Regions from separate parts of the Pseudomonas sp. JL27(2026) genome, predicted to be linked through region 3. Evidence: predicted binding sites of a transcription regulator. Region 3 holds the regulator's gene; each other region holds the start of a gene.

Region 1 (10,449 bases), 280 kb from region 3:
CGCTGGGGCCAGAGCGCCTTCGACAACTTCAGCGTCGTGCCACCGGGCACCGGCATCTGTCATCAGGTCAACCTGGAATACCTGGGCCGCACGGTCTGGACCAAGGATGAAGACGGCCGCACCTATGCCTTCCCGGACACCCTGGTGGGCACCGATTCCCACACCACCATGATCAACGGCCTCGGCGTGCTCGGCTGGGGCGTGGGCGGCATCGAGGCGGAAGCGGCGATGCTTGGCCAACCAGTGTCGATGCTGATCCCGGAAGTGATCGGCTTCAAACTCACCGGCAAGCTCAAGGAAGGCATCACCGCCACCGACCTGGTCCTGACCGTCACCCAGATGTTGCGCAAGAAAGGCGTGGTCGGCAAATTCGTCGAATTCTACGGTGACGGCCTCGCCGAACTGCCGCTGGCGGACCGCGCGACCATCGCCAACATGGCCCCGGAATATGGCGCCACCTGCGGCTTCTTTCCGGTGGACGACGTCACGCTGGAGTACCTGCGCTTGTCCGGCCGCCCCGCCGCGACCGTGAAACTGGTCGAGGCCTACAGCAAGGTCCAGGGCCTGTGGCGCCTGCCGGGCAAAGAACCGGTGTTCACCGACAGTCTGGCGCTGGACATGGGCAGCGTCGAAGCCAGCCTTGCCGGACCGAAGCGCCCACAGGACCGGGTGTCGCTGCCGAATGTCGCTCAGGCGTTCACTGACTTCCTCGGCCTGCAAGTCAAGCCCACCCGCCCCACCAGCAAGGAAGAAGGCCGTCTTGAAAGCGAAGGAGGTGGCGGGGTTGCCGTTGGCAATGCCGACCTCATCGGCGAAACGGACTATGAGTATGAAGGCCAGACCTATCGCCTGAAAAACGGCGCCGTGGTGATTGCTGCCATCACCTCTTGCACCAACACCTCCAACCCGAGCGTGATGATGGCGGCCGGGCTGGTGGCGAAAAAAGCCGTGGAGAAAGGCCTCAAACGCAAACCTTGGGTGAAGAGTTCTCTGGCGCCTGGCTCCAAAGTGGTCACCGACTACTACAAGGCCGCCGGCCTGACCCAGTATCTGGACCAACTGGGGTTTTCCTTGGTCGGCTATGGCTGCACCACCTGCATCGGTAACTCCGGGCCGTTGCTGGAACCCATTGAGAAGGCCATTCAAAGCTGCGACCTGGCCGTCGCCTCGGTGTTGTCCGGCAACCGCAACTTCGAAGGCCGCGTGCATCCACTGGTGAAAACCAATTGGCTCGCGTCCCCGCCGCTGGTCGTTGCCTATGCGCTGGCCGGCAGCGTGCGACTGGACATCAGCAGCGAACCCCTCGGCACCGGCAAGGACGGCAACCCCGTCTATTTGCGCGATATCTGGCCCAGCAGCAAGGAGATCGCCGACGCGGTGGCGCAAGTCGACACCGCCATGTTCCACAAGGAATACGCTGAAGTGTTTGCCGGTGACGCACAGTGGCAAGCGATTGAAGTGCCGCAAGCGGCGACATACGTGTGGCAGAAGGACTCCACCTACATCCAGCATCCGCCGTTTTTCGACGACATCGCTGGCCCGCCACCGGTGATCAAGGACGTGAGCGGTGCGCGGATACTGGCCCTGCTGGGCGACTCGGTGACCACCGACCACATCTCCCCTGCCGGCAACATCAAGGCTGACAGCCCGGCCGGGCGTTACCTGCGCGAACAGGGTGTGGAGCCGCGCGACTTCAACTCCTACGGCTCACGCCGTGGCAACCACGAAGTGATGATGCGCGGTACCTTTGCCAACATCCGTATTCGTAACGAAATGCTCGGTGGCGAAGAAGGTGGCAACACGGTCTACATTCCGACCGGCGAGAAGCTGCCGATCTACGACGCAGCCATGCGTTATCAGGCATCGGGCACGCCGCTGGTGGTGATCGCCGGCCAGGAATATGGCACCGGCTCCAGCCGCGACTGGGCCGCCAAGGGCACCAACCTGCTGGGCGTCAAAGCGGTGATCGCCGAGAGCTTCGAACGGATTCACCGCTCCAACCTGGTGGGCATGGGCGTGTTGCCGTTGCAGTTCAAACTCGACCAAAACCGCAAAAGCCTGAACCTGACCGGCAAGGAAACCCTGAGCATTCAGGGCCTGACCGGCGTCGAGTTGACGCCGCGCATGAACCTGCCGCTGGTGATCACCCGAGAGGACGGTAGCAGCGAGAAAATCGAGGTGCTGTGCCGGATCGATACGCTAAACGAAGTCGAATACTTCAAGGCCGGAGGGATCCTGCATTACGTACTGCGACAGTTGATTGCATCCTGACGTTGCACAGGCAAAAGCACTGCCTTCGGGCGTAATGCCAGTCAGTCAAGGTACGTAACCGGTGGGAGCGGGCTTGCTCGCGAAGAGGGCATTGCATTCAGCATCAATGTTGACTGTGACGCCGCTTTCGCGAGCAAGCCCGCTCCCACAGGTTGTACGCCTTAACTGACAGGTATTACTTCAGGCAGTGTTTTCTTGTTGGGCTGTCCTACAAGACACATGCCGTTATAATCACGCCCCGCGAATCGCCTCGACGGCGATGCTTTCCCTGCTTTCACGCAAAACCCCGCACCACAAGGATTCTCGAATGCCCGCACTGCCATGGACCTATCTGGCACTCCTCTGCACCGGCTACGGCTGGGCGCTCATCTACGGGCAACTGGGCTGGCTGGCGGCGATACCCGTCGCACTGCTGGTGGGTTCCGGCATTGCCGTACGCCAGCAGCAACACCGTTACGCCCGCTATTTCGGTCACGCGCTGTTCGTGGTCCTGGCGCTTGCACTGGCCATGCACTGGCTGCCCGGTTTCTACAACGGTCGCGCCATTGCCCCACAACGCTTCACCGACGATGCCGTGCCGTTCTCCCTGTACCTGAATCAGGACAAACCCCTGATTGGCTTTTGGCTGTTGCTGGCCTGCCCATGGATTGTCGGCCGCCGCTCCCTGCGCCTGTCATTGTCTGCCACCGCCGTGGCGCTGCCCCTGAGCGTCATTGCCGCCCTGGGTGGCGCGATGCTGCTGGGCATGATCGGCTGGGCGCCCAAATGGCCCGACCAGGCCTGGCTCTGGGTACTCAATAACATGTTGCTGGTAACGCTGGTCGAGGAAGCGCTGTTTCGCGGTTACATCCAGGGCGGCCTGAGCCGCCAGTGGAAACACCTGCGCCATGGCGAACACATGGCCCTGCTGTGCGCCGCCCTGCTATTCGGCCTCGTTCACGCGGGCGCTGGCTGGCAATGGGTGCTCTTGGCAAGCATTGCCGGGGTCGGCTATGGTCTGGCGTACCGCTTTGGCGGCCTGAGTGCAGCCATCGCCACCCACTTCGGCTTGAACCTGCTGCACTTCGGTCTGTTTACCTACCCGATGCTGGCCCGATAATTTTTCAATACCCTGGCGCTGAAGGCCTCACGGTCGAGATCAGCGCCGTCACCGTTCAGGATGAACACCGTGCCCCTCTCAAGCCAGACTTACCCTTCGCCATCTACGTCAAACACTGCCCGACGCCAAGCGCGCCAGTGAGACACCGTACTCAAATATTGAAATTTTATTTCAATATATTCATGTCGCCGCCGACAACCTTTCAAAGCCTTGCGGATTGAAAAAGCCATGCGTAATAACCAGCCCATAACACAACGCGAACGGACCTTCCCGGCTCAGCAACGGTTGATCTCGACAACCGACGCAAAAGGCGTGATCACCTACTGCAACGACGCTTTCGTCGAAATCAGCGGGTTTTCTCGTGAGGACCTGATCCGTGCGCCGCACAACCTGGTTCGTCACCCCGACGTCCCGGCTGCGGTCTTCGCGCACATGTGGGGCACACTGAAACAAGGCTTGCCATGGATGGGCATTGTCAAGAATCGCTGCAAGACCGGTGACCACTACTGGGTTAACGCCTACGTGACACCGGTGTTCGACGGCAATCAGGTGATCGGTTACGAGTCGGTGCGGGTCAAGCCTACCGCCGAGCAGATCCGCCGCGCCGAAGCACTCTACCAACGCATCAACCAGGGCAAGTCCGCTATTCCAAAAACCGATAAATGGCTGCCCGTGCTGCAGGACTGGCTGCCGTTTATTCTGGTCAGCCAACTGAGCTTCATGATCGGCGCATCCCTGAATTCTCATTGGGGCTTTGTCCTGGCTGCCGGCCTCTCCGTTCCACTGGGCCTGATGGGCCTGAGCTGGCAACAACGCGGCCTCAAGCGCCTGCTGCGCCTGGCCGAGCAGACCACCTCCGACCCGCTGATTGCGCAGATGTACACCGACAGCCGTGGCGCGCAGGCGCGCCTGGAAATGTCCATCCTCAGCCAGGAGGCACGCCTGAAAACCTGCCTGACCCGCCTGCAGGACACGGCCGAACACCTGACCGAGCAAGCGAAACAGTCCGACACCCTGGCGCACAACAGCTCCAGCGGCCTGGAACGCCAGCGCGTCGAGACCGAGCAAGTGGCCACCGCCGTCAACCAGATGGCCGCCACCACCCAGGAAGTCGCCAGCCACGTGCAGCGCACCGCTGACGCCACCCAGGAAGCCAATCGCCTGACCGGTCGCGGCCGCGACATTGCCGGTGAAACCCGCGAAGCCATTCAGCGCCTCTCGGAAGTAGTCGGCGAAACCGGCCTGACCGTGACCCAACTGGCCAAGGACAGCGACGAAATCGGCGGCGTGGTCGATGTGATCAAAGGCATTGCCGACCAGACCAACCTGCTGGCCCTAAACGCCGCTATCGAAGCGGCCCGCGCCGGTGAAATGGGCCGGGGGTTTGCAGTGGTGGCCGACGAGGTTCGTCAACTGGCGCAACGTACCAGCGAATCCACCGGGCAGATTCACACCCTGATCGCCAAGCTCCAGCAAACCGCCAGTTCCGCGGTGCAAACCATGGAAGCCGGCCATCGTCAGGCCGAAGAAGGCGTGGCGCGCGTGCTTGAAGCGGACCAGGCGCTGGTGGGAATCAGCGAAGCGGTGGCCAACATCACCGACATGACCACCCAGATCGCCGCCGCGACCGAAGAGCAAAGCTCGGTAGCCGAGGAGATCAGCCGCAACATCAGCACCATCGCCGCCCTCGCCGACCAGACCTCGGAACAAGCCCAACACTCGGCAAAACTGAGTGAAGAGCTGACCCGCACGGCTCACACGCAGTACTCGTTGGTGGAGCGCTTTAACCGCTAACCCTTATTGATCGAGCAAGAGGCGGGGTTGCCCCGCCGCCCCCTCACCACCGTACGTACGGTTCCGTAGAGGATTTTTACCTCCAAGTCAGTAGCGTGACCACCACAGCCAAACTGGTTGCGCTTACGCGCCATACCTGGCACACCCATAACAAAAAACCCGAAAGGTTAAACTTTCGGGTTTTTCATTTCTGGCCTATCGCAAATCAGTGCCGCCCCACCCTCTAATAATCACCAGCAAGTCAACCAGCATACTTATCGCCCGGTGAATAGCTGTCAGAGTTGACAGTAGACCGTCAACTTTCACAGGAGTATCTATTAGCCGAATGGCCAACACACCCGTTGGTCACTGGTGCACGGTTTAAACTTCAGGGAGCGTCTTAAAAATGCAAGTACATGAACACTTCATTCCGAAAGATGGCGAAAGCCAACCGCCTGACAACGATTTCCGTTGGACCCAAGGCCAAGGCGAAGATCAAATTATTGGTGAGTTTGCAAGATTCGCGAAAATTACACTCTACGGCCACCCAGAGTGGCCGGCCGATATAGGAATGGGCAAAAAATACTGGCGAATTAACGGAGCCAATTACAATTATTTGGTTGATCAGCCGAATTATCTCGGTTTTATATTTCTAGTGCCTTACCTCGACGAAGAACTGATGGTGGAGACCTACGAGTATGAGGGCACGTTCGGGAAAGGCCTAGACGCTGCAATTGTATACACAATCGACAATGGACCAATACTCGTTAATTCCGCCCCTGATGTTGCCGAACTCACCATTAAGCTCGACCCACGGACGGGTAAGCTTCAAGGAGAGTTCCGAGTCCGATACCTCGACCTTCATAAGCATTTAGACGCAGCAGGCACATTCAACATGACACTGTAGTGGGTGAACCCTCCGCCGCTCATCCCAGAGCGCAAGTAATACTGACTGTCAGGCCTCGTTCGCGATCTTTCTCGCGAATGCGACCTTGACGGCCACTACAACGGTCACAGCAGAAATTCGACCACCTTCCCCGCCGCAGCTGTCAAATGCTGCTCATGGGTAAACCCCGAGGCCTTCAGTGGCTTCAAATCATGGTCTCCCGCCGCCAGCCAGAACACCTCGATGCTCGGTGACAATACGTAACCTTCTACTGCCTGGCGGTTACCCAGCGCATCACGCTCACCCTGCACAATCAACGTCGGCGTTTTCAACCCGGCCAGATGCTCGACCCGAGGTTTCTCCGGCTTGCCCACCGCATAAAATGGATAACCCAAACACACCAGCCTGTCGGCGCCCAGCTCATCCACCAGCAAACTGGCCATGCGCCCGCCCATGGACTTGCCGCCGATGGCCAGGCGCCCAGTGACATGGCGTCGCACCTGGGCGTACACCTCACGCCAGCACTCGAGCAGTTTCGGGGCCGGATTGGGTGGGCGCTTGCTGCCATCCAGACGCCGTTGCGCCATGTACGGAAACTCGAAACGCAGCACGTTGACGCCTTGTGTGGCAAGGCGTGCAGCGATGTCGGCCATGAAGCTGCTGTCCATCGGCGCGCCCGCGCCATGGGCAAGGATCAAGGTCACCGGTGCGCCCGACACCGCCGATGAGGCGCTATCCCACAGCCAACCGTGATCCTGCACGCACTGCGCCCATTGATCCCCGTCAATACTGGCATTGTGCTCTTTGTCCATGCTTGCCTCGCTTTTTAGTCTGCCTATAACTCCAGGCGAAGGAAGCGTCTTGCCTCGCGCAAGCGCGCATTGATTTCGCCTGAACCGTGGATGGGGAACCATGAACACTTCTGTAAGTACCGCCTATAACTACAAGGTGGTCCGCCAATTCGCCATTATGACGGTGGTGTGGGGCATCGTCGGCATGGGGCTCGGGGTTTTTCTCGCAGCTCAATTGGTCTGGCCCGAACTCAACTTCAACCTGCCGTGGACCAGCTTCGGTCGCCTGCGCCCGCTGCACACCAACGCGGTGATCTTCGCCTTCGGTGGTTGCGCACTGTTCGCCTGCTCCTTCTACTCGGTGCAACGCACCTGCCAGGCCCAACTGTTCGCGCCGAAAATCGCCGCGTTCACGTTCTGGGGCTGGCAACTGGTGATCCTGCTGGCGGCCATCAGCCTGCCACTGGGCTACACCAGCACCAAGGAGTACGCCGAGCTGGAATGGCCGATCGACATCCTGATCACCATCGTCTGGGTCGCTTACGCCATCGTGTTCTTCGGCACGCTGATGAAGCGCAAGACCAAGCACATCTACGTGGGCAACTGGTTCTTCGGCGCGTTCATCATCACCGTGGCGATTCTGCACATCGTCAACAACCTGGAACTGCCGGTCAGCCTGACCAAGTCCTACTCGGTGTACGCCGGTGCAACCGACGCCATGGTTCAGTGGTGGTACGGCCATAACGCCGTAGGCTTCTTCCTCACTGCCGGTTTCCTGGGGATGATGTACTACTTCGTGCCGAAACAGGCCGAGCGTCCGGTGTACTCCTATCGCTTGTCGATCGTGCACTTCTGGGCACTGATCACCCTCTACATCTGGGCCGGCCCGCACCACCTGCACTACACCGCGCTGCCGGACTGGGCTCAGTCGCTGGGCATGGTGATGTCGCTGGTACTGCTGGCACCGAGCTGGGGCGGCATGATCAACGGCATGATGACGCTCTCGGGCGCTTGGCATAAGTTGCGCAGCGACCCGATCCTGCGCTTCCTGGTCGTGTCCCTGGCGTTCTACGGCATGTCGACCTTCGAAGGCCCGATGATGGCCATCAAGACCGTCAACGCCCTGTCCCACTATACCGACTGGACCATCGGCCACGTACACGCTGGCGCCTTGGGCTGGGTTGCGATGATTTCGATCGGTGCGCTGTACCACATGATCCCGAAAATCTTCGGTCGCCCGCAGATGCACAGCATCGGCCTGATCAACGCGCACTTCTGGCTCGCGACCATCGGCACCGTGCTCTACATCGCGTCGATGTGGGTCAACGGCATCGCCCAAGGCCTGATGTGGCGCGCAGTCAACGAAGACGGCACCCTGACCTACTCCTTCGTCGAAACCCTGGTGGCCAGCCACCCAGGCTTCGTCGTGCGGCTGATGGGCGGTGCGATCTTCCTCACCGGCATGTTGCTGATGGCCTACAACGTCTGGCGCACCGTGCGGTCCGCCGAGCCCGCTGAAGTCGCCGCCGCTGCGCAGATGGCCTGAGGAGTCCCGCCATGAGACACGAAACAATTGAAAAAAACGTCGGCCTGCTGATGCTGCTGATGGTCTTCGCCGTCAGCATCGGCGGTTTGACCCAGATCGTTCCACTGTTCTTCCAGGACGTCACCAACAAGCCGGTCGAGGGCATGAAGCCCTACACCGCCTTGCAACTGGAAGGCCGTGACATCTACATCCGCGAAGGTTGCGTGGGTTGCCATACCCAGATGATCCGCCCGTTCCGCGCCGAAACCGAACGCTACGGCCACTACTCGGTCGCCGGCGAAAGCGTCTGGGACCACCCGCACCTGTGGGGTTCCAAGCGTACCGGTCCAGACCTGGCCCGCGTAGGCGCGCGCTACTCGGACGACTGGCACCGCGCTCACCTGTTCAACCCGCGCAACGTTGTGCCCGAGTCGAAAATGCCCGCCTACCCATGGCTGGTCACCCGACCACTGGACAGCAGCCTGACCGAAACCAAGATCCGGGCCATGCGCACCCTGGGCGTGCCGTACACCGACGCCGATATCGAGGGCGCCACGGCCTCGCTCAAGGGCAAGACCGAAATGGACGCACTGGTCGCCTACCTGCAAGTGCTCGGCACCGTTATCAAGAGCAAGAGGTGAGCCATGGGTTTTGAACTCAGTACTGGAATGATCCGTGGCCTGGGCACGCTGGTGGTGATGATCGCCTTCATCGGCCTGTCGATATGGGTCTTCAATGCCAAACGCAACCCGGAGTTCGCCCAGGCACGGCTGCTGCCGTTCGCCGACGAACCGTTGCCCGGCGCCGCCGGGACTCAACCTGATGACTCGCAACCCCAAGAGCCTGCAACAAGGAGCATTCGGCCATGACCACCTTCTGGAGTACGTGGATCTGCGTACTGACCATTGGCAGCCTGATCGGTCTGACCTGGCTGCTGGTCGGCACCCGCAAGGGCGAGACCAAGGGCAGCGTCGACCAGACCATGGGCCACAGCTTCGACGGCATCGAGGAGTACGACAACCCATTGCCACAATGGTGGTTCATGCTGTTCGCCGGCACGCTGGTGTTTTCCGTCGGTTACCTGATCCTTTATCCGGGCCTGGGTAACTGGAAAGGCATCCTGCCCGGCTATGAAAACGGCTGGACCGGCGTGCATGAATGGGAAAAGGAAATGGCCAAGGCCGACGCCAAGTTTGGGCCGATCTTCGCCAAATTCTCAGCCATGTCCGTAGAAGAAGTCGCTAAAGACCCGCAAGCGTTGAAAATGGGCGGCCGCCTGTTTGCATCCAACTGCTCGGTCTGCCACGGCTCGGATGCCAAGGGCGCGTTCGGCTTCCCGAACCTGGCCGACAGCAGCTGGCGCTGGGGCGGCAGTGCCGACACCATCAAGGCCACCATCATGGGCGGGCGCGTTGCGGCGATGCCGGCCTGGGGTGATGCGCTGGGTGAGGCAGGCGTGAAAAACGTCGCGGCCTATGTTCGTCACGGCCTGGCCGGCCTGCCGCTGCCAGCCGACAACGACGCAGACCTGCAAGCCGGGCAACAGACGTTCAGCACCACCTGCGCGGCCTGTCACGGCCCAACTGGCCAGGGCCTGGAAATCATGGGCGCACCCAACCTGACCAAACCGGCAGCTTTCATCTACGGCACCAGCCTGGCGCAGCTACAACAGACCATCCGCCATGGTCGCCAGGGCCACATGCCGGCGCAGGCCGAACTGCTCGGCGCTGACAAAGTGCAACTGTTGGCCGCTTACGTGTACAGCCTGTCGCAAGGCGCTTCCGCCGAATCTGCACAGGCTCAAGCCAAAAGCGAGTAAATCCTCACTGCTTCACTGCCGCATCCGCTCGGATGCGGCAGTTCCCTGCCTCTGCGCGACCAAGTGTCGCACCCTCCGATGGTCCGCCTTTCAACTCTCAAGTTTCGGGTCTAAGCTTGCCCGGAAGCGGACTGGCAACAGCCGGTCACAGGCCACGCGTATCCGAAGCGTTCGACGATTGTGCAGGGTGACAGGCCGCAAAGGCTGGTAGATACCGGCTGTCGCGCAAATTGCCATCCGTCACCTGCCCTCCTCGTTTGAACACACCCAGTTACAACTGACCCG
Region 2 (10,449 bases), 2.3 Mb from region 3:
ACGGGAGTGAAGGTAGCACCTGCCACACGTCGGGCGCCTGTAAAAAAGTCACAAAGAATTCAAGAATATTTATCTATCGTGTGAAATGAGGTCCGTCATGAACACCTATCAACCTCCGGTTTCATACCACGACACCCACAGCAAAGTGATCGGCTACTTGCTGTGGATTTTCGGTTTTATCGGCGCTCACCGCTTTTATTACGGCAAGCCGGTGACCGGGACGATCTGGTTTTTTACCTTTGGCATGCTGGGGGTCGGCTGGCTGATCGACCTGTTCCTGATTCCGTCCATGGACAGTGAAGCCGACCGGCGTTTCACTGCCGGCCCCATCGAGTACAGCGTCGCCTGGATTCTGCTGACGTTTCTCGGGGTGTTCGGCGTGCACCGGATGTATCAGGGGAAGTGGATCAGCGGTTTGCTGTACCTGCTGACCGGCGGATTTTTGCTGGTGGGTGTGCTGTACGACTTCTGGACGTTGAACACCCAGATTTCCGAGCTTAATGCCCAGAGCAGAGGCACCTACCAGTAAGTCATCGCGAGCAGGCTCTCCCACAGGATTGATGCGGTCCGTGTGGGAGCGAGCCTGCTCGCGATGGTGGCGACGCGGTTTAAGCCGGGTGGCTGATCCGTCCGTCCACCAGGGTGTAACGCACCACACCCGGCAGGCTATGGCCGAGGAACGGGCAGTTTTCGCCTTTCGACAACCAGTTTTCGCCGGCCACGGTGGATGCGGCGGGGTCGAACACCACCAGATCCGCCGGGGCACCCACCGCCAGCTTGCCCACTGGCAGGCGCAGGGCGTCAGCCGGGCCGGCACTCAGGCGTGCCAACAGCGTCGGCAGATCGAGTAAACCATCTTCCACCAGCGTCATCGCCAGCGGCAGCAGCAACTCAACACTGCTGATGCCCGGTTCGGTCGCGCCGAACGGCGCCAGTTTGGCGTCGCGTTCGTGGGGCTGGTGATGGCTGGAGATGGCCTGCACCACCCCGGACTTCACGGCGGCACGCAGGCCATCGCGGTCAGCGCGAGTGCGCAGCGGCGGCTGCACGTGATACAGGCTGTTGAAGTCGATCAGCGCCTCGTCGGTGAGGATCAGCTGATACAGCGCCACATCGGCGGTCACCTTCAGGCCACGGGCCTGAGCCTGCGCGATCAGGGCCACGCCGCGTGCACTGGTGAGCTGGCTGAAGTGTGCACGCACGCCGGTTTGCTCGACCAGCAACAGGTCACGGGCCAGGGCCACGGTTTCGGCGGTTTCCGGAATGCCCGGCAAGCCGAGGAAACTCGCGGTCGGGCCTTCGTGTGCCAGGCCACCTTCGGCCAGGTCATGGTCCTGCGAGTGGAAGATCACCGTCAGGTCGAACGTCGCCGCATATTCAAGTGCCCGGCACAGGGTGCGGGTGTTGCGGAAACTCTCCAGGCCGTTGCCAAACGCCACGCAACCGGCGTCGCGCAAGGCAATCAGCTCTGCAAGCTGCTCACCGTCCAGGCCTTTGCTCAGGGCGCCAATCGGGAACACCTTGGCATTGCCGGCTTCGCGGGCGCGGTCGAGGATCAACTCGGCGACGGCCGAGGTGTCGAGCACCGGTTTGGTGCGTGGCGGGCAGCACAGGCTGGTGACGCCACCGGCGGCGGCGGCGCGGGTCTCACTGGCAATCGTGCCTTTGCGGCTGTAACCCGGTTCGCGCAGGGCGACGTTCAGGTCAACGAGGCCGGGGGCGACCACCAGGCCTTTGGCTTCAATAGTGTTGACGGCGACGAAACCGGCTGGAGCCGCGCCAATGGCGACGATCTTGCAGGCTTCGATGTGGATATCGGTGATTTGATCCAGGCCGCTGCTTGGGTCGATGACGCGTGCGCCGAGAATGCTGAGCTTCACTGGGCGTTCTCCTGCTCGAATTGGCGCTGGGCCGTTTGCCCGCTCATGGCCATGGACAACACGGCCATGCGAATGGCGATCCCGTAGGTCACCTGATTGAGAATCACCGAGTGCGGACCGTCGGCCACCGCCGATTCGATCTCCACGCCCCGGTTGATCGGGCCGGGGTGCATGACGATGGCATCCGGCTTGGCACCGGCCAGGCGTGCGGTGGTCAGGCCGAACAGGCGGTAGAACTCGCCTTCGCTCGGCAGCAGGCCGCCGGTCATGCGTTCACGCTGCAAGCGCAGCATGATCACCACGTCGACATCCTTCAGGCCTTCGGTCATGTCGGTGTAGACCTTCACGCCGTACTGTTCGATACCGATCGGCAGCAGGGTTTTCGGGGCGATCACGCGGATGTCCGGGCAGCCGAGGGTTTTCAGCGCGAGCATGTTCGAGCGTGCCACCCGTGAATGCAGGATGTCCCCGACAATGGCCACCGAGAGGTTTTCAAAACTGCCCTTGTGCCGACGGATGGTGAGCATGTCGAGCATGCCCTGGGTCGGGTGGGCGTGACGGCCGTCGCCGCCGTTAATGATCGCCACTTGCGGGCACACATGTTCGGCGATGAAGTGCGCGGCGCCGGAGTCGCCGTGGCGCACGACGAACATGTCGGCGGCCATGGCTTCAAGGTTGCGCAGGGTGTCGAGCAGGGTTTCGCCCTTGCTCGCCGACGAGGTGGACACGTTCAGAGTGATCACGTCCGCCGACAGCCGCTGGGCCGCGAGTTCGAAGGTGGTGCGGGTGCGGGTGGAGTTCTCGAAGAACACGTTGCACACGGTCTTGCCGCGCAGCAGCGGGACTTTCTTGACCGCCCGGGCGCCGACTTCAAGGAACGAGTCGGCGGTGTCGAGGATTTCCGTCAGCAGCTCGCGGCGCAAACCGTCGAGCGAGAGGAAGTGGCGCAGTTGGCCCTGGTCGTTGAGCTGCAGCGGGCGCTTGGTTTCTAGAGGCGTCATCGCAATGGACTCTTTAAAAGGGCGAGTTAAATGGCGAGGTCTTGAAGTTCGAGTTGCAGCGGGTCGGGGCCGGTCAACTTGACCCGTTCGTGGGCGGCCAGTGACAGGGTCGCGCCGACCACGTTCGGGCGGATCGGCAGCTCGCCGGCGTCCAGGTCCAGCAGGCAAACCAGGGTGACGCTGGCCGGACGGCCGTAATCGAAGAGTTCATTCATGGCGGCGCGGATGGTCCGGCCGCTCATCAGTACGTCGTCGATCAGCACCAGGTGCTGGCCTTCGATTTCGAACGGCAGCGCCGAGGGACGTACTTGCGGGTGCAGGCCGTTCTGGCTGAAGTCGTCGCGGTAGAAGGAAACATCCAGCGTGCCCAGCGGCGAATCGCTGCCCAGCTCCTGGAGCAAGGCCTGAGCGACCCACACGCCACCGGTGCGAATGCCGATGTAACGCGGTTCGCTGATGTTACGTTTGGCCAGATAGGCATCAAGCCGGATAGCCATCTGGCTGATCAGCTCGGCGGGATTGGGCAGGCTCATGGTTGCTCCTTCGTGGGCCCGAGCCGATGCGTGCACAGTGCGGCGCGGGGTGTCGCTAAGTAGAGCCGCGGTCACGGCTCTTCAGGATTCGGTGTTCAGGACTCGAACAACGCGCCGTTTTCATCGAGCCAGCCTTGCAGCAGCAGGGCGGCGGCGATGGCGTCGACCGGGTTGTCGCGATAAGTGCCTTTCTGCCCGCCCTGTGCCCGCCGTTCGCCTTTGGCCTCGAAGGTGGTCAGGCGTTCATCGTGGGTATAGAAGGGCAGGTTGTAGCGGCCATTCAGGCGGCGGGCGAACTTCTCGGCCCGCAAGCACATGTCACTCGGCGTGCCGTCCATGTTCAGCGGCAGGCCGACCACCACGGCGTCGGGTTTCCATTCCTTGATCAGGGCTTCGACCTGATTCCAGTCGGGAATGCCGTTTTGGGCTTTCAACGTGCACAGCTCGCGGGCCTGGCCGGTAATCACCTGGCCGACGGCGACGCCAATCTGTTTGGTGCCGTAGTCAAAACCCAGTATCAGACGCAGGGCCATCAGGCGTGCCCCGCTTGGCTGGTGAGCAGGCTGAGGTTGACGCCCAGATGCCTGGCCGCGGCGTCGAGGCGCAGTTCGCTGCTGGTATTGAACAGGATGTCGGCTTCGAACGGGCAAGTCAGCCAGGCATTGTCGGCCAGTTCGGCTTCCAGTTGCCCGGCTTCCCAACCGGCATAGCCGAGGGCGATCAGGCTTTTAGCCGGGCCCACGCCGTCAGCGATGGCGAACAGCACGTCCTGAGAGGTGGACAGGGCGAGGCCGTCGAGTTCGACGGTTGCCTGGTACTTCGGCCCGATGGGGTGCAACACAAAACCGCGATCGGTCTGCACCGGGCCGCCGGTAAAGATCGGCACGTGCTGGCAGAGTACTGGCGGCTCGATGTCGGGGCGCAATTGTTCAAGAATGTCCGCCAGGCTCAGGTCTTGCGGGCGGTTGATTACCAGCCCCATAGCCCCATTGGCGGTGTGCTCGACGATGTAGGTCAAGGTGTGAGCAAAGTTCGGGTCGGCCATGTGCGGCATGGCGATCAGGAAGTGATGCTTGAGGTAGCTGGGGCTGACGTTCTTCATGTGCGCTAGTGTGGCGTTGGAGGGGCAAACTGACAAGCTGGGGATGCCGCAATTTGGCAGTCTACAGCGATCAAATGTGGGAGCGGGCTTGCTCGCGAAGACGTCGTGTCAGTCGACATCAATGTTGAATGACCGACCGCATTCGCGAGCAAGCCCGCTCCCACAAGGGATTTGCGCTGGTCAGTTGCTGGAGAGCTTGTCCCCGCGCGCAAACTTCCAGGTGCGGATGATTTCCAGTCGATCGATATCCGACAGATCGCCGGTAAACGGGGCGAATGGCGCTGCCAGTCGCACGATCCGTTGTGCGGCCTGATCCAGCAGCGGCTGGCCGGAGGACTCCAGCACCAGCACTTCATAGAGCGAACCGTCGCGGTTGATCGAGACCATCAGGCGCAAATTGCCGTAGATCTGCTTGCGCCGGGCTTCGTCCGGGTAGTTCAGGTTGCCGATGCGCTCGACCTTCTTGCGCCACTCGTCTTTGTACCAGGCACCTTTGTCGCGCATGGTCGACGCCGCGCTCAGGCGATGGATGCGCGGGCGCTTGGCGTATAGCTGTTGTTCGTGGGCCAGTTCGGCTTCCAGGCTGGCGATGTCGCTGGACAGCTGCGAGCTGTCGAACGTCGGTGTCGCGGCCTTGGGCGTCGGCTCTGCCTTGACCTCTTCTTTCTTGGTCGCGGCTTTCTTTGGCGCGGGGGCGACAGTGGTCACTGCCGCTTTCGGCGCGGCTTCCGGCACCTGGGGTTTGACCGAGGGTGGAGGCGTGACTTTCTGGACCTTGTTGTCCTGGAACGGCGCGATCTCGGTGGTCTTGGGAATCGCTTTTTTATCCAGGGTGCCGCTGCCTTGCTGGTTTTCCTGGGCGAGGAAATCGGCTTTTTTAGGCTTGGTTTCGCTTTTGAACGTGGCGAGGGTGATTTCCAGGGTTTTGCTGATCTGCTTGGGTTCGACAAGGGAGAACCCGACGCCCAACAGCAAGGCCAAGTGAATCAGCGCTGCAAGAAACAGGGTAAAACCGAGGCGATCGGCCGGGCGCACGCCACTGTGGGCGAGTTCGGGGGGCAGATCGGAAGGGAGTGTCATCAGCGGTTCGACATCACAAGAGGCATCACAAAAACCAACATCACGCGTTTCACAGGCGGCGCATGATAACGCAATGTTGGTTCCTGCTTGTTTGTTCTACATCACTTGGCTTTAAGCTTCTGATCGATGGCAGCCATCAGCATTTCGCCGATGTTCGTGCCAAAAGCGTTGTCGATCTCGCGAATACAGGTCGGGCTGGTGACGTTGATTTCCGTCAGGTGCTCGCCGATCACGTCGAGGCCGACGAACAGCAGGCCCTTTTCACGCAACGTCGGGCCGACCTGTGCAGCGATCCAGCGGTCCTTGTCAGTCAGCGGGCGGGCTTCGCCACGACCACCCGCGGCCAGGTTGCCACGGGTTTCGCCAGCGGCCGGAATCCGCGCCAGGCAGTAATCCACCGGTTCGCCGTCGATCATCAGGATGCGCTTGTCGCCGTCCTTGATTGCCGGCAGGTAAGCCTGGGCCATGATCTGCTGGGCACCCAACGCTGTCAGGGTTTCCAGGATCACCGACAGGTTCGGATCGCCCGCGCGGTGACGGAAGATCGAAGTGCCGCCCATACCGTCCAGCGGCTTGAGGATCACGTCGCCGTGTTTGGCGGCGAACTCGCGCAGCACGTCGGCACGGCGGCTGACCACGGTCGGCGGCGTGCACTGCGGGAACAGCGTGGCGAACAGCTTTTCATTGCAGTCGCGCAGGCTTTGCGGCTTGTTGACCACCAGCACGCCCGCGCGCTCGGCTTGCTCCAGCAGGTACGTGGAGTAGACGAATTCCATGTCGAACGGCGGGTCCTTGCGCATCAGGATCACGTCCAGATCGCTCAGCAGCGCGTCGGTTTCGGCTTCCAGCTCAAACCATTTTTCCGGGTTGGCGAACACCTTCAATGGGCGCATGCGTGCCCGGGCTTCACCTTCGCTTTGGTACAGGTCGCGCTGTTCCATATAGAACAGCGTCCAGCCGCGTGCCTGGGCGGCCAGCAGCATGGCCAGCGAACTGTCCTTTTTATAGGCAATGCTGGCGATAGGGTCCATGACAATCCCGACGCGAACGCTCATGGGTGTTTCCTCGAAAATGGGCTGGCCCGACTCTGGATAAAAAGCAGGGCAAAAAATGACGTGAAAAAGTGGCGTCAGAGTGGCGCCCAGTGTGTTCCCGGTCAAGGAAAAACCACCTCGCCGGTTGCTCGATAGATTGCCGCCAGCGACTGTGCTAAAAAGGCTGCCATGCTACGTAGAAGCCTTGAACATCAAGGGCTTCACGCATTGAAAACCCGTGCATCGACAAAATCGAATCCTAGTGGCGATGGTAGAGCAGATATGGAACAGCATTCCAACGCCTTGAAGGTCATGGTCATCGACGATTCGAAAACCATACGCCGCACGGCCGAAACGTTGTTGCGCAACGTCGGCTGCGAGGTGATTACGGCGGTCGATGGTTTCGATGCCCTGGCCAAGATTGCCGATCATCATCCGGGGATCATTTTTGTCGACATCATGATGCCGCGTCTGGATGGTTATCAGACCTGCGCTTTAATCAAGAACAACAGTGCGTTCAAGTCCACGCCAGTGATTATGCTGTCGTCCAAGGACGGCCTGTTCGACAAGGCCAAGGGGCGCATCGTCGGTTCCGACCAGTTCTTGACCAAGCCTTTCAGCAAGGAAGAACTGCTGGGTGCGATCCAGGCCCATGTCCCGGGTTTTGCCGCCGTTTCGCCGCAGTAGGACACGCACAGCGACACCCGGCCAACGGGCCAGGCGTCTATATGAATGGGGAAGACCATGGCACGTATTCTGATCGTCGATGATTCGCCGACTGAAATGTACAAACTGACCGGCATGCTCGAAAAGCACGGCCATGAAGTGTTGAAAGCCGAAAACGGCGCTGATGGCGTGGCCCTGGCCCGCCAGGAAAAGCCCGACGCCGTGCTGATGGATATTGTCATGCCGGGCCTCAACGGTTTTCAGGCGACCCGCCAGTTGACCAAGGACCCGGACACCGGCCACATTCCGGTGATCATCATTACCACCAAGGATCAGGAGACCGACAAGGTCTGGGGCACCCGCCAGGGCGCCAGGGATTACCTGACCAAACCGGTGGATGAAGAAACACTGATCAAAACCCTGAACGCCGTTCTGGCCGGCTGAGCCGTTGGCCATGGCCGAGTCGCTGACGGCGTTCGAACTGTTGTTGCAGATCGATGCGCGCTGCCGCTTGCTGGCGGCTGATTTGCCGTCCCAGCACACCCGCCAGCACGGCTGGAGCGGGATCGGTTTTCGCATTGGCGAGCGCTGGTACGTGGCGCCGATGGGGGAGGTCAGCGAAGTGCTGCACGAGCCCCGTTTCACTCAGTTGCCCGGCGTCAAGCCATGGGTTCGCGGTGTGGCTAACCTGCGGGGGCGGCTGCTGCCGGTCATGGACCTGTGCGGTTTTTTCGGTGTCGAGCTGTCGACGGTGCGCAAGCAGCGGCGGGTGCTGGTGGTCGAGCATAACGAAGTGTTTGCCGGGTTGATGGTCGATGAGGTGCTGGGTATGCAGCACTTTGACCAGAGCAGTTTCAGGCCTGATGTGGCGGACACGGCGCAAGGTCCGATGGCGGCGTTTATCAAGGGGCGGTTCGAGCGCGAGCAATGCTGGCAGGTGTTCAGCCCGTTTGCCCTGGCGCAATCACAGAGCTTCATGAACGTAGCCCTGTAACTGCAGACTTTTGTGGGAGCAGGCTTTTGTGGCGAGGGAGCTTGCTCCATCGCCACAGGTACTTTGGTGAGTTCTAAAGGGTGTTGGTTAACAGGCGAGGATTGATGACAAAAGCAAAAGCAGGCAAGCCAACGGAAGGGTCGCGCAGCCGGTCGCAGATCATCGTGCTGTTCATCGCACTGATCATTTTCATCGTGTTGCTGTTCGCCAACTTCGCCTACCTCAACACCCAGGCTACCTACGACAAACAGTACATCGGCCACGCCGGTGAGCTGCGCGTGCTGTCCCAGCGCATCGCCAAGAACGCCACCGAAGCGGCGGCCGGCAAGGCTGCGGCGTTCAAGCTGCTGAGCGATGCACGCAACGACTTTGCCCAGCGCTGGAGCTTTCTGAAGAAAGGCGACCCGACCACCGGCCTGCCGCCCGCGCCGTCGACCGTGCGCCCGGAAATGCGCGCCGTGCAGCTGGACTGGGAGCGCCTGCTGAAGAACACCGACGCGATCCTCTCCAGCGAACAGACTGTGTTGTCCTTGCATCAAGTTGCCGCGACTCTGGCCGAAACCGTGCCGCAGTTGCAGGTCGAGTCCGAAAAAGTCGTCGACATCCTGCTCCAGCGCGGCGCCCCCGCCACGCAGGTCGCCGTGGCCCAGCGTCAGTCGTTGCTGGCCGAACGGATTCTCGGCGCGGTCAACACCGTGCTGGCCGGAGACGAAAACGCCCAGCAGGCAGCCGACGCCTTCGGCCGTGATGCCGCGCGTTTCGGCCAGGTGCTCACGGGCATGCTCCAGGGCAACCCGGCGCTGAAGATCAGCCAGGTAGAAGACCGCGATGCCCGCGCCCGCCTGACCGAGATTGCCGAGCTGTTCGAGTTCGTCTCCGGCTCCGTGGATGAAATTCTCGAAACCTCCCCCGAACTGTTCAAGGTGCGCGAGTCGGCGAGCAATATTTTCAGCTTGTCCCAGACCTTGCTCGATGAAGCGTCGCACCTGGCCAGCAGCTTTGAAAACCTGGTGGGTGGGCGCACCACCGACACCATCGGCGGTTACGTGCTGGGCTTGCTGGCGCTGGCCTCGATCATCCTGATCGGCTTGGTGATGGTCCGTGAGACCAACCGCCAGTTGCAGGAAACCGCCGAGAAGAACGAGCGCAATCAGAACGCGATCATGCGCCTGCTCGATGAAATCGCAGACCTGGCCGACGGTGATCTCACGGTGACGGCTTCGGTGACCGAAGACTTTACCGGGACCATCGCCGACTCGATCAACTATTCGGTCGACCAGTTGCGCGACCTGGTGGCGACCATCAACCTTACGGCCGGTCAGGTCGCGGCGGCCGTGCAGGAAACCCAGGCCACGGCCATGCACCTAGCCCAGGCGTCCGAGCATCAGGCCCAGCAGATTTGCGAAGCATCGGCTTCGATCAACGAAATGGCCCAGTCCATCGACCAGGTGTCGGCCAACGCTGCCGAGTCCTCGGCGGTGGCCGAGCGCTCGGTGGAAATCGCCAACAAGGGCAACGAGGTGGTGCACAACACCATCCACGGCATGGACAACATTCGCGAGCAGATCCAGGACACCGCCAAGCGTATCAAGCGTTTGGGCGAGTCTTCGCAGGAGATCGGCGATATCGTCAGTCTGATCGATGACATTGCCGACCAGACCAACATCCTGGCCCTCAACGCGGCGATTCAGGCTTCCATGGCGGGCGACGCCGGGCGCGGTTTTGCGGTGGTGGCCGATGAAGTGCAGCGTCTGGCCGAGCGCTCGTCGGCGGCGACCCGACAGATCGAAACCCTGGTGCGGGCGATCCAGACGGACACCAACGAAGCGGTGATTTCCATGGAACAGACCACCACTGAGGTGGTGCGCGGTGCGCGGCTGGCGCAGGATGCCGGAGTGGCTCTGGAGGAAATCGAGGGCGTGTCGAAAACCCTCGCGGCGCTGATCCAGAGTATTTCCAATGCGGCGCAGCAACAGACGTCGTCGGCGGGTCAGATTTCCTTGACGATGAACGTGATCCAGCAGATCACCACGCAGACCTCGTCGGGCTCGACCGCCACCGCCGAGAGCATCGGCAACCTGGCGAAGATGGCCAGCCAGTTGCGCCGTTCGGTATCGGGTTTCACCTTGCCGACGGCCCCTGCGCGAGACGCCGGTCAG
Region 3 (10,449 bases):
TCGTGAGGGATGGGTACTAGCAGAACTGATAGGTTGGCCCGTGATGCTCCGGTTCGGGCGATCAAACTCTCTCAGGCGCACCTCTATTTCCGCTCTTGGCAAAAGTTGGAAGGCTTCTTGCAGTAGCCGCCCTGCGCCTGCTTCGGGCGTCAAAAGTTTGCTTTAAGGAACGAGGAAAGCCGGTGGATCGCTCTCAGTTAATCAACAATGCCCGCAGCAACCTGGCAGACCTCAGTCGAGGCAATCTGGGTGTGCCGCTGTTGCTGTTGGTCATGCTGGCCATGATGATGTTGCCGGTCCCGCCGTTCCTGCTCGACGTGTTCTTCACGTTCAACATCGCGCTGTCGATTGTTGTGTTGCTGGTCTGCGTCTATGCCTTGCGGCCGCTGGATTTCGCGGTGTTCCCGACCATCCTGCTGGTCGCCACGCTGTTGCGACTGGCGCTGAACGTGGCCTCGACCCGCGTGGTGATGCTCCACGGTCAGGATGGCCACGCCGCCGCCGGTAAGGTGATCCAGGCCTTCGGTGAGGTGGTGATCGGCGGTAACTACGTGGTCGGTATCGTAGTCTTCGCGATCCTGATGATCATCAACTTCGTGGTGGTGACCAAGGGCGCCGGACGAATTTCCGAAGTGAGCGCGCGGTTTACCCTTGATGCGATGCCCGGCAAACAAATGGCGATTGACGCCGATTTGAACGCCGGCCTGATCGATCAGAACCAGGCCAAGCTGCGCCGTATGGAAGTGGCCCAGGAGGCTGAGTTCTACGGTTCGATGGACGGTGCCAGCAAGTTCGTTCGCGGTGACGCCATCGCGGGCCTGCTGATCCTGTTCATCAACCTGATCGGCGGCATGGCGGTCGGTATTTTCCAGCACAACATGACTTTCGGCGATGCGGGCAAGGTTTACGCCTTGCTGACCATCGGTGACGGTTTGGTGGCGCAATTGCCATCACTGTTGCTGTCGACCGCTGCGGCGATCATGGTGACCCGTGCTTCTGGTTCGGAAGACATGGGCAAGCAGATCAATCGGCAGATGTTCGCTTCGCCCAAGGCGCTGGCGGTGGCGGCCGGTCTGATGGCGGTCATGGGGCTGGTGCCCGGCATGCCGCACTTTTCCTTCCTGAGCATGGCGGCGGTAGCTGGCGGGGCCGCGTACCTGTTCTGGAAAAAACAAAACACCGTCAAGGTTCAGGCATTGGCCGAGGTTCAGCGTCAGCAGGAACTGCTGCCTTCGCCGGCCCGCGCCATGGAAACCAAGGAGCTGGGCTGGGATGACGTCACGCCGATCGACATGATTGGCCTGGAGGTCGGCTACCGGTTGATTCCCCTGGTGGACCGTAACCAGGGCGGCCAGTTGCTGGCGCGGATCAAGGGTGTGCGCAAGAAGCTCTCCCAGGATCTGGGCTTCCTGATGCCGACCGTGCACATCCGCGACAACCTTGACCTTGCGCCAAGCGCTTATCGCCTGACCTTGATGGGGGTGATCCTGGCAGAGGCCGAGATTTACCCGGACCGCGAACTGGCGATCAACCCGGGCCAGGTCTACGGCACGCTCAACGGCATTACCGCCAAGGATCCGGCCTTTGGTCTGGAGGCGGTGTGGATCGAGATCAGTCAACGCGCCCAGGCCCAGTCCCTCGGTTATACCGTGGTTGACGCCAGTACCGTGGTGGCCACCCACCTCAACCAGATTCTGTACAAGCACTCCAGTGAGCTGATCGGCCACGAAGAAGTCCAGCAACTCATGCAGTTGCTGGCCAAAAGCTCGCCCAAACTCGCCGAAGAGCTGGTGCCGGGAGTTGTCTCGCTGTCGCAGTTGCTCAAGGTCTTGCAGGCGTTGTTGGCTGAACAGGTTCCGGTGCGGGACATTCGCAGCATCGCCGAAGCCATCGCGAACAACGCGTCCAAGAGTCAAGATACCGCCGCGCTGGTGGCCGCCGTCCGCGTCGGCGTGTCGCGCGCCATCGTCCAAAGCATTGTAGGCACTGAGTCTGAGCTGCCTGTGATCACCTTGGAGCCAAGGTTGGAACAAATATTGCTCAATAGTCTGCAGAAGGCAGGACAAGGCTCGGAAGAGGGCGTTCTGCTGGAGCCAAGCATGGCAGAGAAGCTGCAGCGTTCGTTGATCGAAGCCGCGCAGCGACAAGAGATGCAAGGTCATCCAGTGATTCTGCTGGTAGCCGGTCCGGTTCGCGCCATGCTCTCGCGATTCGGACGTCTGGCGGTTCCTGGTTTGCACGTGTTGGCGTACCAGGAAATCCCGGACAACAAGCAAGTGACCATCGTTGCGACAGTAGGGCCCAACGGCTGAGGTAGTGGTTTATGCAAGTTAAGCGTTTTTTCGCCGCCGATATGCGTCAGGCCATGAAACTGGTTCGTGATGAGCTGGGCGCTGATGCCGCCATTATTGGTAATCGCCGGATCGCCGGTGGTGTCGAGTTGACGGCTGCCCTGGATTACAAGCTGTCGGCTCTGGCGCCGCGTGTGCCGAACATCGAGCTCGAAGACGAGTTGCGCAAGACCCAGTCACGCATTGTCACGGCTCAAGCCGAGCTGAGCCTGCGTGGCGACAGCGACGCGAGTACCAATCGGCAGTTGTTCGCCGGTTTGCCGCTGACCGCGGCCGAGCCGCTGATTGAGCCGACCTACGCTGAACCCAAGCGTCCGGCGCCTGCCCCTGCGGCGAGCACCGGCGTTGATCCGCGCGCGTTCGACTCGATGCGTTTCGAGCTAAACGGCCTGCGTGAGTTGCTGGAAGTCCAGCTCGGCTCCCTGGCCTGGAATCAACTGCAAGGCAGCCGTCCGGCCCAGGCCAACCTCTGGCGTCGCCTGCAACGTATTGGTCTCTCCGGCCCGTTGTCCCGCGATTTGCTGGAGCTGACTACCGAAATCGAAGAGCCTCGCCAAGCCTGGCGCATGCTGCTGGCGCATCTGGCGCGGATGATCAGCACGCCTGAAATCGAACCGCTTGAAGAAGGTGGCGTGATTGCCATGGTCGGCCCTGCCGGCATGGGCAAGACCACGACCCTGGCCAAGCTGGCTGCCCGTTATGTGCTCAAGTACGGCGCGCAAAATATCGCGCTGGTGAGCATGGACAGCTACCGTATTGGTGCGCAGGAACAGCTCAAGACCCTGGGCCGGATCCTCAACGTTTCCGTGACCCATGTCGATCCGGGCCAGTCCCTGGCGCAAGCCCTCGATCCGCTGCTGCGCAAGCGTGTGGTGTTGATCGATACCGCCGGCCTGCAAGCCAGCGATCCGGCATTGCGCATGCAGTTGGAAAGCCTGAACGGGCGTGGCATCAAGTCGAAGAATTATCTGGTTCTGGCTACCACCAGCCAGAAGCAGGTACTGACCGCCGCTTATCACAGTTACAAGCGCTGCGGGCTGGCCGGGTGCATCCTGACTAAACTGGATGAAACGGCAAGCCTGGGCGAAGTGTTGAGCCTGGCCATCAGTCATGAATTGCCCGTTGCCTATCTCACGGATGGGCCGCGTATCCCGGATGACCTGCACCTGCCGCGCCGCCACCAACTGGTCAGCCGCGCCGTCAGTGTGCAAATGCAGGAAGAACCCAGCGAAGAAGCCATGGCTGACATGTTCGCTGATCTCTACCACAGCCCGACCAAGCGGGTTGGCTGAGGTATTAATGAATAGATTTGTACCTACATCGACGGACTGCCATGCATTGTTCCAGTGTGAACGCGCAGCCAGTTATGTAGCCCGCGTCTAAGCAAGACAAGGTAAAGAAAGAACATGGGCAGCATGCATCCCGTACAGGTGATCGCGGTGACCGGCGGCAAAGGTGGCGTCGGGAAGACTAACGTGTCAGTTAACTTGTCCCTGGCTCTCGCCGAGCTTGGCAGGCGCGTCATGCTGCTGGATGCCGATCTGGGTCTGGCGAACGTCGACGTCCTGTTGGGGCTGACACCCAAACATACCTTGGCCGACGTCATCGAAGGCCGTTGTGAGCTGCGCGACGTGTTATTGCAGGGGCCTGGCGGTATTCGTATCGTTCCGGCAGCTTCCGGCACCCAGAGCATGGTTCACCTGAGCCCTGCCCAGCATGCCGGCCTGATTCAGGCCTTCAGCGATATCGGCGACAACCTCGACGTGCTTGTCATAGACACCGCTGCCGGTATTGGTGACTCGGTAGTCAGTTTTGTCCGCGCCGCGCAAGAGGTTTTGCTGGTGGTCTGCGATGAACCGACCTCGATCACCGATGCCTATGCCCTGATCAAGCTGCTTAACCGCGATTACGGCATGAATCGCTTCCGCGTGCTGGCCAACATGGCGCAAAGCCCGCAAGAAGGCCGCAATCTGTTCGCCAAGTTGACCAAGGTCACGGACCGCTTCCTGGACGTCGCCTTACAATACGTCGGTGCCGTTCCCTACGACGAGAGCGTGCGCAAGGCAGTGCAGAAGCAACGTGCGGTCTATGAAGCCTTTCCGCGTTCCAAGTGCGCGCTGGCGTTCAAGGCCATTGCACAGAAGGTCGATACCTGGCCGTTGCCTGCCAACCCGCGCGGGCACCTGGAGTTTTTCGTCGAGCGTCTCGTGCAACAAACGGCAGGACCTGTGCTATGACAGCCAGCGGTTACAACCTTTACAAAAAGTCGGCACGTGACGCCCAGTACGAATTGATCGAGCGCTATGCGCCACTGGTCAAGCGTATTGCCTATCACCTGCTGGCTCGCCTGCCGGCCAGTGTCCAGGTCGAGGATTTGATCCAGGCCGGGATGATCGGCTTGCTCGAAGTGTCGACCAAGTACGACGCAAGCAAAGGCGCAAGCTTCGAGACGTATGCGGGTATCCGCATACGTGGGGCGATGCTCGATGAAGTACGCAAGGGGGACTGGGCGCCGCGTTCGGTCCACCGCAATACCCGCATGGTCAGCGACGCAATTCGCTCGATTGAAGCTAAAACCGGCCGTGACGCTAAAGATCACGAGGTTGCGGCCGAACTCCAATTGAGTCTCGATGATTATTACGGGATTTTGAACGACACCTTGGGCAGCCGGCTGTTCAGCTTCGACGATCTGTTGCAGGACGGCGAGCATGAAGGGCTGCATGAGGATGGCGCGAGTGCTCATCTCGAGCCGTCGCGTGACCTGGAAGACGAACGTTTCCAGGCTGCGCTGGCGGACGCGATTGCCAATTTGCCGGAGCGTGAGCGACTGGTGTTGGCGCTGTACTACGACGAAGAGCTGAACCTCAAGGAAATCGGTGAGGTCCTGGGGGTCAGCGAATCGCGGGTCAGCCAGTTACACAGCCAGTGCGCGGCCCGTTTGCGGGGGCGTTTGGGGGAGTGGCGAGCGCGTTGACAGGCCGTGTGGGGCGCTGCGAACGAGGCTGGTACGGCTTAGGCTGAACCGGTCTCGGCCCGTTGTACTCCAGACAGTCGTTGAGTGTTACGCCGGATTGATTGAAATGGCGCGTTCAGGTGCTGAGCGCGTTTAAGACTGCTTGGAGGTCGAATTGGACAAGAACATGAAAATCCTCATCGTTGATGACTTCTCAACGATGCGGCGGATCATAAAAAACCTGTTGCGTGACCTTGGGTTCACCAACACGGTCGAGGCAGACGACGGCATTACCGCCATCCCTGTGCTCAACAGCGGAAGCATCGACTTTCTGGTAACAGACTGGAACATGCCTGGCATGACCGGTATCGATCTGCTGCGTCACGTGCGTGCCGATGAAAAGCTCAAGCACCTGCCTGTACTGATGGTGACCGCTGAAGCCAAGCGCGAGCAGATCATCGAAGCGGCTCAGGCCGGCGTTAACGGCTATGTGGTCAAACCCTTCACGGCCCAGGCGTTGAAAGACAAGATCGAAAAAATCTTCGAACGCATCGGTTGATGCATCCGCCACGGGGGAGCTATGGAGCACAACGAATCTTCACAGGGCGATTTTGAATCGACCCTGAAAAAACATGCCCGCGAACTGGTCGACAGCCTTGAAAAAGGCAAGTTCGGTGACGCGGTGCAACTGATCCATGAGCTCAATCAGACCCGTGATCGCGGCCTGTACCAGGAAGTTGGCAAGCTCACTCGCGAGCTGCACAGCGCGATCGTCAATTTTCAGATTGACCCGCACATGCCTCAAGCCGAGGAAGTGTCGCAGATCACGGATGCCACCGAACGCCTGTCCTATGTGGTCAAGCTGACCGAGGCCGCAGCCAATCGCACCATGGACCTGGTCGAGAACAGCACCCCGCTGGTCAATGGCCTGAGCACTGATGCCCAGGCCTTGAGTGCGGACTGGGGCCGGTTCATGCGGCGTGAAGTCGGTGCCGAGGAATTTCGTGAGCTGGCAAGGCGCGTTGACGGTTTCCTGACGCGCAGCGTCGAGAACACTCAGACCGTGTCGAACAACCTCAATGACATTCTGCTGGCTCAGGACTACCAGGACCTCACCGGGCAAGTCATCAAGCGTGTGACCCAATTGGTCACCGAAGTCGAAAGCAATCTGCTCAAACTCGTGCTGATGGCCAGTCAAGTCGACCGCTTTGCAGGCATCGAACATGACCGCGAAGCGATGTTGGCCGAAAAAGATCCACAAAAACATCTCACGCAGGGTGAAGGTCCGCAGATTCATGCCGATAAACGTGAAGACGTTGTGTCCGGTCAGGACGATGTGGACGATTTGCTTTCCAGCCTTGGATTTTAGGTTTAGACCTGTAGGAGCACCCCATTAATGAGCTTCGGCGCCGATGAAGAGATCCTTCAGGATTTCCTGGTTGAGGCCGGCGAAATTCTAGAGCAACTGTCCGAACAGCTGGTCGAGCTTGAAAGCCGACCGGATGATGCGGACTTGCTCAATGCAATTTTTCGCGGTTTTCACACTGTAAAAGGGGGCGCCGGCTTCCTCCAGCTCAACGAGCTGGTGGAGTGCTGTCACATCGCCGAAAACGTGTTCGACATCCTGCGCAAGGGTGAACGTCGCGTCGACTCGGAATTGATGGACGTGGTTCTCGAAGCGCTCGACGCGGTGAACAGCATGTTCAGCGAAGTCCGCGAGCGTGCACCGATCACGGCAGCGACGCCGGAGCTGCTGGCGGCATTGGCTCGCCTGGCCGAACCGGCCTCGGCCGAGGTTGCGCCCGTGGTCGAAGAAGTGGTTGAGGCACCGGTCGCTGAAAGCGAATCGGGCGACATCACCGACAACGAATTCGAACAACTGCTCGACTCGCTGAATGCAGTCAAGGAGCAGGCCGAAGCCCCAGCGGCTGCGGCAGAAGCTGCTGCGCCAGGCAGTGATGAAATTACCGATGCCGAGTTCGAGTCCTTGCTCGACCAACTGCATGGCAAAGGTCAGTTCGCGGTGGATGCCGTGGTAGCACCGGCAGTGCCGGCGGCACCTGCATCGACGCCAGCCAATACCGATATTACCGACGACGAATTTGAAGCGTTGCTCGACCAGTTGCACGGCAAAGGCACCTTTGCCGTTGATGCGCTGGACTCGGCCATTGCTTCGGTTCCGGCACAAGCGGCACCGACCGCGGCTGCAGCCGGCAGCGACCTGATCTCCGATCACGAGTTCGAATCGCTGCTCGACGAGTTACACGGCAAAGGCAAGTTCACCGAAGTGGCCGGTTCGGCTACGGCGGCAGTGGCTGCACCTGTTGCCAAGGCCGCGCCAAAGCCGGTGGCCAAGGCGCCAGAAGCCAAAGCTGCGCCAGCCAAGGCTGAAACAGCGAAAGCCGCTGCTCCGGCCCCAGCGCCGGCTCCGGCTCGTGCTGCTGCGACGCCGCCACCGGAAAAACCGACCAGTGAAGCCGAGACCACCGTGCGCGTCGATACCGCACGGCTCGATGAAATCATGAACATGGTCGGCGAGTTGGTACTGGTGCGTAACCGCTTGGTCCGTCTGGGCCTCAACAGCGGTGACGAAGCCATGTCCAAGGCTGTGTCGAACCTCGACGTGGTCACCGCCGACTTGCAAACCGCGGTCATGAAGACCCGGATGCAGCCGATCAAGAAGGTCTTCGGGCGCTTCCCGCGCCTGGTTCGTGACCTGGCGCGCCAGCTCAAGAAAGAGATCAACCTGGAGCTGGTCGGCGAAGAAACCGACCTCGACAAGAACCTCGTCGAGGCCCTGGCCGACCCGTTGGTCCACTTGGTGCGCAACGCGGTCGACCACGGTATCGAGTCGCCGGAAGAGCGCGAAGCTTCGGGCAAGTCCCGTGGCGGCAAGGTCATCCTGGCGGCCGAGCAGGAGGGTGATCACATCCTGCTGTCGATTTCCGATGACGGTAAAGGCATGGACCCGAACGTCCTGCGCGCCATCGCGGTAAAACGCGGCGTGATGGACAAGGATGCTGCCGACCGCCTGAGCGACACCGAGTGCTACAACCTGATTTTCGCCCCAGGGTTCTCGACCAAGACCGAGATCTCCGACGTGTCCGGTCGTGGCGTGGGCATGGACGTGGTGAAAACCAAGATTTCCCAGCTCAACGGTTCGATCAACATCTACTCGACCAAGGGCCAGGGCTCGAAGATCGTCATCAAGGTCCCGTTGACCCTGGCGATCATGCCGACCCTGATGGTCATGCTGGGCAACCAGGCGTTCGCGTTCCCACTGGTGAACGTCAACGAGATCTTCCACCTCGACCTGTCGCGTACCAACGTGGTCGATGGCCAGGAAGTGGTGATCGTGCGCGACAAGGCGCTGCCACTGTTCTACCTCAAGCGTTGGCTCGTCAGCTCTGCCGCTCACGAAGAGCAGCGTGAAGGCCACGTGGTGATCCTTTCGGTTGGCACCCAGCGGATCGGCTTTGTCGTCGATCAACTGGTCGGCCAGGAAGAAGTGGTCATTAAGCCATTGGGCAAAATGCTCCAGGGAACCCCGGGCATGTCCGGCGCCACCATTACCGGTGACGGCCGCATTGCGCTGATTCTCGATGTTCCGAGCATGCTCAAGCGTTACGCCGCACGGCGTATTTGATTCTGGTGGGGCGGGGCCGCAGAGGTCCCGCTGCGCCTAACGGAGTGTTTATGGCAGTCAAAGTCCTGGTGGTGGACGATTCGGGGTTTTTCCGCCGCCGCGTCTCGGAAATTCTTTCAGCGGATCCGAGCATCCAGGTTGTCGGTACGGCGACCAACGGTAAAGAGGCGATTGATCAGGCCCTGGCCCTCAAGCCAGACGTGATCACCATGGACTACGAGATGCCGATGATGGATGGCATCACGGCAGTGCGGCACATCATGCAGCGCTGCCCGACGCCGGTGTTGATGTTCTCCTCGCTGACGCATGAAGGTGCCCGGGTAACCCTCGACGCGCTGGATGCCGGTGCGGTGGACTTCCTGCCGAAGAATTTCGAAGACATCTCGCGCAATCCCGAGAAGGTCAAGCAACTGCTGTGCGAGAAGGTTCACAGCATCTCGCGCAGTAATCGTCGTTTCAGTGCTTACAGCGCTCCAGCTCCAGCTCCGGCCGCCGCCCCTGCGCCGGTTACGTTTGGCGGCAGCGCCCCGGCGCGTCCGGCACCGGCACCCGCGCCGACCCGGGCGGCAGCGGCCAGCCCTTCGTCGCCGGCACCCAAGCGCAAATCCTACAAGCTGGTGGCCATCGGTACGTCCACGGGCGGTCCGGTTGCACTGCAACGGGTGTTGACCCAGTTGCCTGCGAACTTCCCGGCACCGATCGTACTGATCCAGCACATGCCGGCAGCTTTCACCAAGGCCTTCGCCGAGCGTCTGGACAAGCTGTGCAAGATCAGCGTCAAGGAAGCCGAGGATGGCGACATCCTGCGTCCGGGCCTGGCCCTATTGGCGCCTGGCGGCAAGCAAATGATGGTCGATGGCCGTGGCGCGGTGAAAATCCTGCCGGGCGACGAGCGTCTGAACTACAAGCCGTGCGTGGACATCACCTTCGGTTCGGCGGCCAAGTCCTACGGCGACAAAGTTCTGGCGGTCGTGTTGACCGGCATGGGCGCCGACGGTCGTGAAGGCGCTCGCCTGCTCAAGCAGGGCGGCAGTGCGGTCTGGGCCCAGGATGAAGCCAGCTGCGTGATCTACGGCATGCCGATGGCGATCGTCAAAGCCGATCTGGCAGACGCGATTTACAGCCTTGACGAGATCGGCAAGCACCTGGCCGAGGCTTGTATCTGATGGATGTGTTAAGCCTTATCGGGATCATCATGGCGTTCGTCGCCATCATTGGTGGCAACTACCTGGAAGGTGGTCATCTCGGTGCCTTGGCCAACGGCCCGGCAGCGTTGATCGTGCTGGGCGGGACCATCGGTGCTGCGTTGTTGCAGTCGCCGATGAGCGCCTTCAAGCGTGCCATGCAGATCCTTGGCTGGATTCTGTTTCCACCTCACGTCGATCTGGCCGGTGGCATCGATCGCGTGGTGAACTGGAGCCTGACCGCCCGCAAGGAAGGTTTGCTGGGGCTGGAAGGGGTGGCTGACGCCGAACCTGACAGCTACTCGCGCAAAGGCC

The links. Region 3 encodes FliA, which starts transcription of late flagellar genes. Its sites were predicted from a motif close to CTAAAGTTTNNNNNNNNNNNGCCGNTAA; they were not measured.
Region 1: a site for FliA is predicted at 3,541-3,568, ahead of AC1Z1G_RS09350 (methyl-accepting chemotaxis protein). Genes of this name have one in related genera too.
Region 2: a site for FliA is predicted at 8,364-8,391, ahead of AC1Z1G_RS25460 (methyl-accepting chemotaxis protein). Genes of this name have one in related genera too.

The regions. Positions count from the first base shown of each region.
Region 1 is NZ_CM167794.1:2,054,008-2,064,456, reverse strand. It holds gene acnA (aconitate hydratase AcnA) at 1-2,271, shown strand, start outside; gene AC1Z1G_RS09355 (lysostaphin resistance A-like protein) at 2,579-3,370, shown strand; gene AC1Z1G_RS09350 (methyl-accepting chemotaxis protein) at 3,599-5,164, shown strand; gene AC1Z1G_RS09345 (hypothetical protein) at 5,550-6,050, shown strand; gene AC1Z1G_RS09340 (alpha/beta family hydrolase) at 6,155-6,841, opposite strand; gene ccoN (cytochrome-c oxidase, cbb3-type subunit I) at 6,942-8,366, shown strand; gene ccoO (cytochrome-c oxidase, cbb3-type subunit II) at 8,378-8,986, shown strand; gene AC1Z1G_RS09325 (cbb3-type cytochrome oxidase subunit 3) at 8,990-9,214, shown strand; gene ccoP (cytochrome-c oxidase, cbb3-type subunit III) at 9,211-10,164, shown strand.
Region 2 is NZ_CM167794.1:5,560,963-5,571,411, reverse strand. It holds gene AC1Z1G_RS25515 (NINE protein) at 98-529, shown strand; gene AC1Z1G_RS25510 (dihydroorotase) at 609-1,880, opposite strand; gene AC1Z1G_RS25505 (aspartate carbamoyltransferase catalytic subunit) at 1,877-2,881, opposite strand; gene pyrR (bifunctional pyr operon transcriptional regulator/uracil phosphoribosyltransferase PyrR) at 2,908-3,414, opposite strand; gene ruvX (Holliday junction resolvase RuvX) at 3,510-3,947, opposite strand; gene AC1Z1G_RS25490 (YqgE/AlgH family protein) at 3,947-4,516, opposite strand; gene AC1Z1G_RS25485 (TonB family protein) at 4,697-5,596, opposite strand; gene gshB (glutathione synthase) at 5,698-6,651, opposite strand; gene pilG (twitching motility response regulator PilG) at 6,913-7,317, shown strand; gene pilH (twitching motility response regulator PilH) at 7,375-7,740, shown strand; gene AC1Z1G_RS25465 (chemotaxis protein CheW) at 7,751-8,290, shown strand; gene AC1Z1G_RS25460 (methyl-accepting chemotaxis protein) at 8,395-10,449, shown strand, end outside.
Region 3 is NZ_CM167794.1:1,773,491-1,783,939, forward strand. It holds gene flhA (flagellar biosynthesis protein FlhA) at 183-2,312, shown strand; gene flhF (flagellar biosynthesis GTPase FlhF) at 2,324-3,643, shown strand; gene fleN (flagellar synthesis regulator FleN) at 3,758-4,588, shown strand; gene fliA (RNA polymerase sigma factor FliA) at 4,585-5,325, shown strand; gene AC1Z1G_RS07990 (chemotaxis response regulator CheY) at 5,492-5,863, shown strand; gene AC1Z1G_RS07995 (protein phosphatase CheZ) at 5,885-6,673, shown strand; gene AC1Z1G_RS08000 (chemotaxis protein CheA) at 6,701-8,950, shown strand; gene AC1Z1G_RS08005 (protein-glutamate methylesterase/protein-glutamine glutaminase) at 9,001-10,116, shown strand; gene AC1Z1G_RS08010 (flagellar motor protein) at 10,116-10,449, shown strand, end outside.